Regions from separate parts of the Acidovorax sp. GW458-11-26-14-TSB4 genome, predicted to be linked through region 1. Evidence: predicted binding sites of a transcription regulator. Region 1 holds the regulator's gene; each other region holds the start of a gene.

What was found. The regulator LexA, encoded in region 1, represses DNA repair genes until DNA is damaged. The targets are predictions, from matches to a motif close to ACTGTATNNNNATACAGT.
Region 2: a site for LexA is predicted at 895-912, ahead of imuA (translesion DNA synthesis-associated protein ImuA). Genes of this name have one in related genera too.
Region 3: a site for LexA is predicted at 1,011-1,028, ahead of recA (recombinase RecA). Genes of this name have one in related genera too.
Region 4: a site for LexA is predicted at 961-978, ahead of AC07X5_RS24870 (DNA topoisomerase IV subunit B). Genes of this name have one in related genera too.

What each region holds. Positions count from the first base shown of each region.
Region 1 is NZ_JBWKYR010000003.1:102,148-104,346, reverse strand. Features, by position in the region: gene AC07X5_RS09085 (asparaginase) at 1-664, opposite strand, end outside; gene lexA (transcriptional repressor LexA) at 748-1,422, shown strand; gene AC07X5_RS09075 (hypothetical protein) at 1,558-1,950, shown strand; gene AC07X5_RS09070 (D-2-hydroxyacid dehydrogenase family protein) at 2,113-2,199, shown strand, end outside.
Region 2 is NZ_JBWKYR010000012.1:146,324-148,522, forward strand. Features, by position in the region: gene AC07X5_RS22445 (exodeoxyribonuclease VII large subunit) at 1-447, opposite strand, end outside; gene imuA (translesion DNA synthesis-associated protein ImuA) at 921-1,706, shown strand; gene AC07X5_RS22455 (Y-family DNA polymerase) at 1,642-2,199, shown strand, end outside.
Region 3 is NZ_JBWKYR010000001.1:179,321-181,519, forward strand. Features, by position in the region: gene recA (recombinase RecA) at 1-949, opposite strand, end outside; gene AC07X5_RS00880 (MarR family winged helix-turn-helix transcriptional regulator) at 1,092-1,601, shown strand; gene AC07X5_RS00885 (Clp protease N-terminal domain-containing protein) at 1,627-2,133, opposite strand; gene AC07X5_RS00890 (helix-turn-helix domain-containing protein) at 2,150-2,199, opposite strand, start outside.
Region 4 is NZ_JBWKYR010000016.1:48,166-50,364, reverse strand. Features, by position in the region: gene AC07X5_RS24870 (DNA topoisomerase IV subunit B) at 1-928, opposite strand, end outside; gene AC07X5_RS24865 (MFS transporter) at 1,049-2,199, shown strand, end outside.

The DNA of each region.
Region 1 (2,199 bases):
GCCATGCCGCATCGGCCGGCCGGTGCAGCACAGCGGCCAGGTGCACCTGCCGGGCCGGCTGCGGCCAGGCATGCGCCAGGCGCACCACCCCCTCCTCCACCCAGCCCAAGGGGCCGGCATCTGCGGAGTTGAACGGATCCACCCGGTAGGGGTGCACCTTCTGCACGCGCTGCGCACCATGGATGGTGCCCGCGGCAACCACGAGCACGCCGCGCGCGCCCTCGGTGGCGGCCACGGCCACGGCATCCATCAGGTTCTGCGGGCCGTCGGGCACGAGTGCAGTGGCAGGGCGCATGGCGCAGGTCAGCACCACGGGCTTGTCGGCCGCCAGCACGGAGTGCAGGAACCAGGCCGTCTCTTCGATGGTGTCGGTACCGTGGGTGATGACGATGCCGCCGACAGCGGGGTCGTCCAGGCAGGCCGCGCAGCGCTGCGCCAATGCGTGCCAGATGCCGAACTCCATGTCCTTGCTGTCGACCTGGGCCACCTGCTCGACCACGAGCGGGCCGCCAGCCAGCGCTTGAAGCCCCGGCACGGCCGCCAGCAGTTCGCCCACCCCTACCTGTGCGGCCGTGTAGCCGATGTTGTCCCCCGCCTGCGCAGCGGTGCCGGCAATGGTGCCGCCCGTACCCAGAACCACAATTTTTTGCGCACTCACTTGCATACTCCGAAAAACTGGTGAAAAATACAGCTACTGGATTAAAAAACAGTTATTTGCCACTGTACCGGCACACACTGGAAACCACCATGCTCGACAACCCCAAGCTCACGGCCCGCCAGCAACAGATTCTGGACCTGATCCAGACCGCCATTGCACGCACCGGCGCCCCGCCCACCCGTGCCGAGATCGCCACTGAACTGGGCTTCAAGTCCGCCAACGCGGCCGAGGAGCATCTGCAGGCCCTGGCCCGCAAGGGCGTGATCGAGCTGGTCAGCGGCACCTCGCGCGGCATCCGCCTGCGCGGCGACACGGTGCGCTCCATCAATGCAGCGCGCGGTACCCAGTTCAGCCTGCCCATTCCCGGCCTGTCGCAGCTGGTGCTGCCCCTGATCGGCCGGGTCGCGGCGGGCTCGCCCATTCTCGCGCAGGAGCATGTCGATCAGACCTACAGCGTGGAAAACAGCCTGTTCCAGCACAAGCCCGACTACCTGCTCAAGGTGCGCGGCATGTCCATGCGCGACGCCGGCATCATGGACGGCGACCTGCTGGCCGTGCAGTCCACGCGCGAAGCGCGCAACGGCCAGATCATCGTGGCCCGCCTGGGCGACGACGTCACCGTCAAGCGCCTGCGCCGCACGGCCACCGGCATCGAGCTGCTGCCCGAGAACCCCGACTACCCGGTGATCACCGTGCAGCCCGGCGAGGCCTTCGAGATCGAAGGCCTGGCCGTCGGCCTGATCCGCAACACCATGCTCATGTAGTCGCCGCCGCGCTGCCCAGGTGGCGGGCGTTTGGCGGGCGGGGTGTGGGTGTTCCATACCGCCGCTGGCCAGCCCTGGGCCGCGTATTTCCTTGCAATCCTGCCTGTGTTCACCACCGACCTTCGGAGTCTTCACATGGGAATTGCTTCTTTGACCCTTTCGGCCTTCTCCCACCCGCTGCATGCGCTGACACGCTGGCTGCAGCCCGTCGCCATGCATGGCGGGCACGACATGGCGGCTGCGGCACGGCCACGCACCTGCAAGGCCCCGCTGCCCGCTGCCCCGGCAGCAGCCCGCATTCCGCGCGACGAGGCCGCGCTGGCGGCAACGGGCAACCGCTTGCCAAACCCTCCCCTGGCCGCAGACCCCCTGTGCAGCCACACCCAGGCACGCCGCGTGGTGCGGGTGCTGCGCACGGCCAACCCAGGCAGCGATGCCGGCCGCCTCGTGATCTCGGGCCGCATGGCCGATGTGTGCGCAGAGCTCGACCGCATGGCCGCACGCGAAGCACTGCTGCTGCAGCACTGACCGGGCGGCCAGACCCGCCCTGCCCCACCAGGGCAACAGGCCCCGGCCATTGGCTGCACGGGGCCGGCGGAGCGCGAGGGCGTTCACGCAGCGTTGCAAATGCTGTGTGCCAGACGGGGCTTGGGGCGCAAAGACGGCGGCGCGCCAAGGCACAATGTCGGGATGAACATCGTGATTCTCGACGACTACCAGGACGCAGTGCGCAAGCTCCATTGCGCCAGCCGGCTCGACGCCTACACCGCCAAGGTC
Region 2 (2,199 bases), on a different contig from region 1:
CTCGAAATTGGGCAGGATCTGGCTGGCCGTGCTGGACCAGATGACGGCATTTGCTTTGGCCGTGATTACACCGGATGCATCGCGCTCGGACACCTCCAGGTAAACGTGGCCGTTGCGCACCCGGGTGTCCACCACCTCTACCAAGGTCCAAACCCCGGCCTTGAAGGCCTGGGAAACCGCTGCGGAGACGCCCTGCAGCAGTTGAGAAAGTGGCACACCCTTTTTGCTGGGCACGGCCAGATCATGGGACTCGGCAGCAGCTGGCGCGAGCAGATCCGTGGATGTGCTGGGGGCAGCAGCACCGCCATCCGGCACCCACTGCGCGAAAGGTGCCAGATCGCGCCCCTCAGGCACGTACCACTGCCGGCGGCTCGGATCCCATCGGGCGCCGAGCGCCTTCACGCGGTCCTTGTCCCCGAAGGAGGAGACGAGATAGGTGTCGCTCATGCCGCCGTCGGCAAAGCTGGCGGCGCGTCGGCTTGGCCTTGGCGCCAGGCCCCCATGTCAGCGAACTCCCTGGTGCAGCCGGAACAGACCAGCCTTTCGCCATAGCGCATCACCCCCTGGCCATCGCGCTCCACCACCCTGCGGTAGTTGGTCGATCCACAGTAGCCACAGCGGTTCACAGGTGCAATTCGTTCAGTTTCCATCGTTGGACACTTATACAGAAATCCGCCTCTACCGGCACTTGGGACAGTGGAGCACCCTGACCTTGCTGCAGGGTTTCAATCGCACGCGGCGGCCGGGCATCGCAAATATTTTTCCAGCGCGCTCGTTCCCTTGATCCTCCCGCGCCGGTCATGATTCACCCGCTATCGAATTGGATGCGGGCGGCTGGCAATGGCCTTCAACTGCCATCGGAACCCTCTTTTCTGTCAGTAGGCTTGTCCATATACTGGATTTAATTACAGTATTTTGCCATGCCTGCCGCCCCCGCCTTTCGCCCCCTCGACACCCAGGATCTGCCCACGGCCGTCCGGGAGTCGCTGTGGATGGGCGATGACCTGGCGCAGCAGAACCATCCCACGGTACCCACGGGGTTCGAGCTGCTGGATGCCTCTCTGCCTGGAGGTGGCTGGCCCACACGATCGCTGACCGAGGTGCTGTCCCCCCAGGCCCCGCTATGCGAATGGGCGCTGGTGGGCGAGTGCATTCCGTCCCTGATGCAGGGAGATGGCCAGATCCTGCTGGTGTCCCCTCCCCTGCAGCCCCATGCCGGCGGCCTGGCCCAACGCGGTGTGCACCCGGACCGCTTGGTCTGGATCCGCGCCAAGGCGCCGGCCGACCGGCTGTGGATCACCGAGCAGTTGGTGAAGTCCAACCCTCGGGGTGCCGTCTTCGCTTGGCTGCCGCAGGCGCGCGCTGACCAGATCCGGCGCCTGCAGGTGCACGCCCAGTCCTGCCAGTCCCCGGTGTTCCTGTTTCGGCCCACGGGGGCCCGGCGGGAGGCCTCGCCTGCGCCGCTGCGTGTGCTGGCATCGCTGGGCACTGGCTGGAACATCCGCGTGGAGATCCTCAAGCGCCGCGGCACACCGTGCACGGATGCCATGGAGCTGGAGGCCATCCCTCCCCAGTTGCGCAAGGTGCTGCCGCCTCGGCTGCTGCGCTCGTCTCTTTCTTTTTCTCGCGAGGAGGCCCCCGATGCTCGGGATCTGGGCCGCACTGCGACCTCAGCGCTCCACCCGCGAATCCTGCACCCCCATTGATCTGCAGTCTCTGGCCATATGGGCGCTGCAGTACTCACCGCGTGTGGCGGTACTGGAGGAGGCTGTCTTGATCGAGGTGGGGGCCAGTGCGCGCCTGTTTGGCGGCCTGGCTCAGCTTCGTTTGCGTATCGAGGCCGAAGGGACGGCGCTGGGGGTGGAGGCCGTTGCCTGGGCGCCATCCGCCACCGCTGCCCTGGCCCTGATGCGCGCGGGATTGTCGGATGGTTTTGCGGGTCCCCTGCCCTCCCTGCTGGACAAGCTGCCGCTGGAGACCATCACGGCGGTGGCCTCCCACCAGGGAACGCTGCAACGCCTGGGCTGCAGGACCCTGGGCGATGTGCGCAAGCTGCCGCGGGGCGGGTTGAGCCGGCGTTTCGACAAGGAGCTGCTCGCGAGGCTGGACCAGGCCTATGGGCTGCGGCCGGAGGTGTACGAGTGGGTGCAGTTGCCCGAGACCTTCAGCGCCAGACTGGAGTTTCAGTATCGGGTGGAG
Region 3 (2,199 bases), on a different contig from region 1:
TGTCGCGGCCCTGGCCGATCTTCTCGCCGTTGTAGGCATACCAGGCGCCCGACTTCTCGACGATCTTGGCGGTCACGCCCATGTCGATGATCTCGCCCTCGCGGCTGATGCCTTCGCCGAACAGGATGTCGAACTCGGCCGTCTTGAAGGGCGGGCTCACCTTGTTCTTGACCACCTTGACCTTGGTCTCGTTGCCGATGGCTTCGTCGCCCTTCTTGATGGTGCCGGTGCGGCGGATGTCCAGGCGCACCGAGGCGTAGAACTTGAGCGCATTGCCGCCGGTAGTGGTTTCGGGGCTGCCGAACATCACGCCGATCTTCATGCGGATCTGGTTGATGAAGATGACCGTGCAATTGGTCTTCTTGATCGTGGCCGTGAGCTTGCGCAGCGCCTGGCTCATCAGGCGGGCCTGCAGGCCGGGCAGGGCGTCGCCCATCTCGCCTTCGATTTCGGCCTTGGGCGTGAGCGCAGCGACCGAGTCGATGACGATCAGGTCCACGGCACCCGAGCGCACCAGGCTGTCCACGATTTCGAGCGCCTGCTCACCCGTGTCGGGCTGGCTGATCAGCATGTCGGACAGCTGCACACCGAGCTTCTGGGCGTACTGCACATCCAGCGCGTGCTCGGCGTCGACGAAGGCGCAGGTGCCGCCCAGCTTCTGCATCTCGGCAATCACCTGCAGGGTCAGCGTGGTCTTGCCCGAGGATTCCGGGCCGTAGATCTCGACCACGCGGCCACGTGGCAGGCCGCCCACGCCCAGGGCGATATCCAGGCCCAGCGAGCCGGTGGAGACGACCTGGATGTCTTCGATCACTTCGCCTTCGCCCAGGCGCATGATGGTGCCCTTGCCGAACTGCTTCTCGATCTGGGCGAGCGCGGCCGCCAGTGCCTTGGCCTTTTCGGTGTTGACGGGAAGGGCGGGGTTGGTGCCTTTGACTGCGACGTCCATGGGAAAACTCCTTGAGAAACAACGGGTTGGGTGTTTGCACTTCGTCTGCAATTAACTACAGGCTGGATGCTTGAACAGTAGTTTATGCGAGCCATTGCGCGGCAGCAATCCACTATTTAGTCAGTTTGCCTGACAATATCGGATGCCCGATTTTCTGCCCACCGCACCAGCACCCACACCCGCCGAGGATGGCTGGCGCCAGACCCACCTGGGGCGCCTGCTCGGCCACGCCATGCGCCGTTTCGACGCCCGGGTGCTGCAGCTCATGGCGCAGAACGTTGAAGTGCCGCTGGCCCTGTCCAACCTGGCCGCGCGCGACCAGGTGAGCGCGGCCCACGTGCACATCACGCGCCACCTGGCCCTGCAGGGCGACCGCCTGACCGACCTGGCCCAGCGCGCCGGCATGAGCAAGCAGGCCATGGCCACGCTGGTCGACCAGTGCGAGGCCTGGGGCCTGGTCACACGCGAGGCCGACCCGCTCGATGCGCGGGCGCGGCGCGTGTGTTTCACCCCCACGGGCCTGGCCTGGCTGCAAGCCTTCCGCGACGCGGTGGCCCAGGCCGAGGCCGAGTTCCGCAGCGAAGTGGGCAAGGACGTGGCCACCGTGGTGGCCATCGGGCTCGAAGCCTATGCGGGCGGCGGGCCGGGCTGAGCAGACCGGGCGCCGCGGGCCCTGGTCAGTCTGCCGATGGCACCTGGGCCCGGGCGGCGGCCACCAGGCGGGGGGCATCGACCCCCAGGGCCCGCAGCGTGCGCGCCGCCACGCCCTGCGGCATGGCCGCGACGGCGGCCACCACGTGCGCGCCGAGCAAGGGGCCTTCCTGCTCCTTGCTTGAGCGGGCGAGTGCCTGCACCAGTTCCTGGCCCGAGGGCCGGGCGCGGTAGAGGCTCGCCGCCGCGGGCGCTTGCAGCGCGGCCGCCTGCGGCAAGGGGGCTTGCACGCCCGCGGCTTGCAGGGCTTCACGGTACTGCCGCTCGATGGCCTCCCCCACGGCTGACGGGTCGGCACCGACACTCTCGAAGGCCCGGCGCGCCGAGCCTTCGGGCAGGTCGATGGCCGCGAGCAGAAAGTGCTCCGCGCCCGGCGCCGCCTGGCCACGCAACCGGGCGTGCGCCTCTGCGTCCGTGCACAGCCGGCTCAAGGTGCGCATGCTCTGGAAACGGCGCTGCAGCTTGCGGAACATGGTGGAACTCCTTGTCTCAGGTTCGGGGAACATGGGCGGACAGCCGCTTGTGCGCGGCCTGCTTGC
Region 4 (2,199 bases), on a different contig from region 1:
TCTTGACGGCGTTGAACAGGCCGTCGCGCAGGCCGCTTTCGTGCGTGCCGCCGGCGCTGGTGGGGATCAGGTTGACGTAGCTCTCGCGCATGGGCTGGCCGTCTTCGGTGAAAGCCACGCACCACGATGCCCCCTCGCCCTCGGCAAAGCTCTCGTTGTTGCGGTCGGCATAGCCCTCGCCCTCAAAGAGCGGGATCACCGGGTCGCCGCTGAGCGTCTGCATCAGGTAGTCGCGCAGGCCGCCCTTGTACTGCCAGGTCTGGGTGTCGCGCGTCTTCTCGTTGGTGAGCGTCACGGTGACGCCGGGCATGAGCACGGCCTTGCTGCGCAGGAGGTGGGTGAGCTCGCCCATGGGCAGCGCGCTCGACTCGAAGTACTTGGCATCGGGCCAGGCGCGCACGGTCGTGCCCTGCTTGCGCTCGCCGGCTTCCAGGGCCCGCGTCACCAGGGGTTCGACCACGTCGCCGGCCGAGAATGCCAGGCGCGCCACCTTGCCCTCGCGGTGGCTGCTCACCTCCAGCCGGGTGGACAGGGCGTTGGTGACGCTCACGCCCACGCCGTGCAGGCCGCCCGAGAAGCTGTAGGCGCCGCCCGAGCCCTTGTCGAACTTGCCGCCGGCATGCAGGCGGGTGTAGACGAGCTCGATCACCGGGGCCTTTTCCTCGGGGTGCATGCCGAAGGGGATGCCGCGCCCGTCGTCCTCCACGCTCACCGAGCCGTCGGCGTGCAGCGTGACCTTGATCTTCTTGCCATGGCCGGCGAGCGCCTCGTCGGCGGCGTTGTCCAGCACCTCCTGGATGATGTGCAGGGGGTTGTCGGTGCGGGTGTACATGCCCGGGCGCTGCTTGACGGGCTCCAGGCCCTTGAGCACACGGATCGAGCCCTCGGAATATTCACTGGCGGAAACGGAAGACGGTTTGGCAGACATGCGGCGGATTGTAGTGCGGCGGCGCAGCAAAAGCTGGATGAAAATACAGGTCCATTGCTGGCAACTGTACTGTTCGGTAGTGTGCGGGCAGATTGTGGCCAATCTGGCTACATTCTGCGCATGTCCTTGAATCCTCCGAAACTGTCCATGTTCCAGGTGCTCGCGTGCGGCGCGGCCATCGTCACCCTGTCCATGGGCACCCGCCACGGCTTCGGCCTGTGGCTGCAGCCCATCACCCAGGAAATGGGCTGGACACGCCAGACATTCGCCCTGGCCATCGCCATCCAGAACCTTTCCTGGGGCCTGATCGGTATCTTCGCGGGCATGGCGGCCGACCGATTCGGCGCCTTCCGCGTGCTGCTGGCCGGCGCCGCCCTGTATGCGGCAGGCCTGGCCGGCATGGCCTTGTCACCCACGCCGCTGCTGTTCGCGCTGACTACCGGCGTGTTGATCGGCGCTGCCCAGGCGGGCACCACCTATGCGGTGATCTATGGTGTGCTGGGCCGCCAGATCGCGCCCGAGAAGCGCTCCTGGGCCATGGGGGTGGCCGCAGCGGCCGGCTCCTTCGGCCAGTTCCTCATGGTACCCCTGGAGGGCTGGCTGATCGCCAGCTTCGGCTGGCAGCAGGCGCTTTTGACGCTGTCGCTGGCAGTGCTGCTCATCGTGCCCCTGGCCTTCGGCCTGCGCGAGCCGGGCTTCAAGGGCACGGCCCCGGTCAAGCGCGACCAGACAATCGCCCAGGCGCTGCTGGAGGCCTTCCGCTATCCCAGCTTCACGCTGCTCATGGCGGGCTACTTCGTCTGCGGATTCCAGGTGGTGTTCATCGGCGTGCACATGCCCAGCTACCTCAAGGACCACGGCCTCTCGCCCCAGGTGGCCAGCTACGCGCTGGCGCTGATCGGCCTGTTCAACGTGTTCGGCACCTATATTGCGGGCACCCTGGGCCAGCGCCTGCAAAAGCGCTACATCCTGGCCTTCATCTACTTTGCGCGGGCGATTGCCATTGCGGTGTTCCTGGTGGTACCGCTGTCGCCGGCCTCGGTGTACATCTTCTCGGCCGTCATGGGCACGCTGTGGCTGTCCACCATTCCGCCCACCAATGCCACCATTGCCCAGATCTTCGGCGTGCAGCACCTGTCCATGCTCGGCGGCTTCGTGTTCTTCAGCCACCAGATCGGCAGCTTCCTGGGCGTGTGGCTGGGCGGCTACCTGTACGACGCCACGGGCAGCTACGACATCGTCTGGTACATCTCCATCGCCCTTGGAGTGTT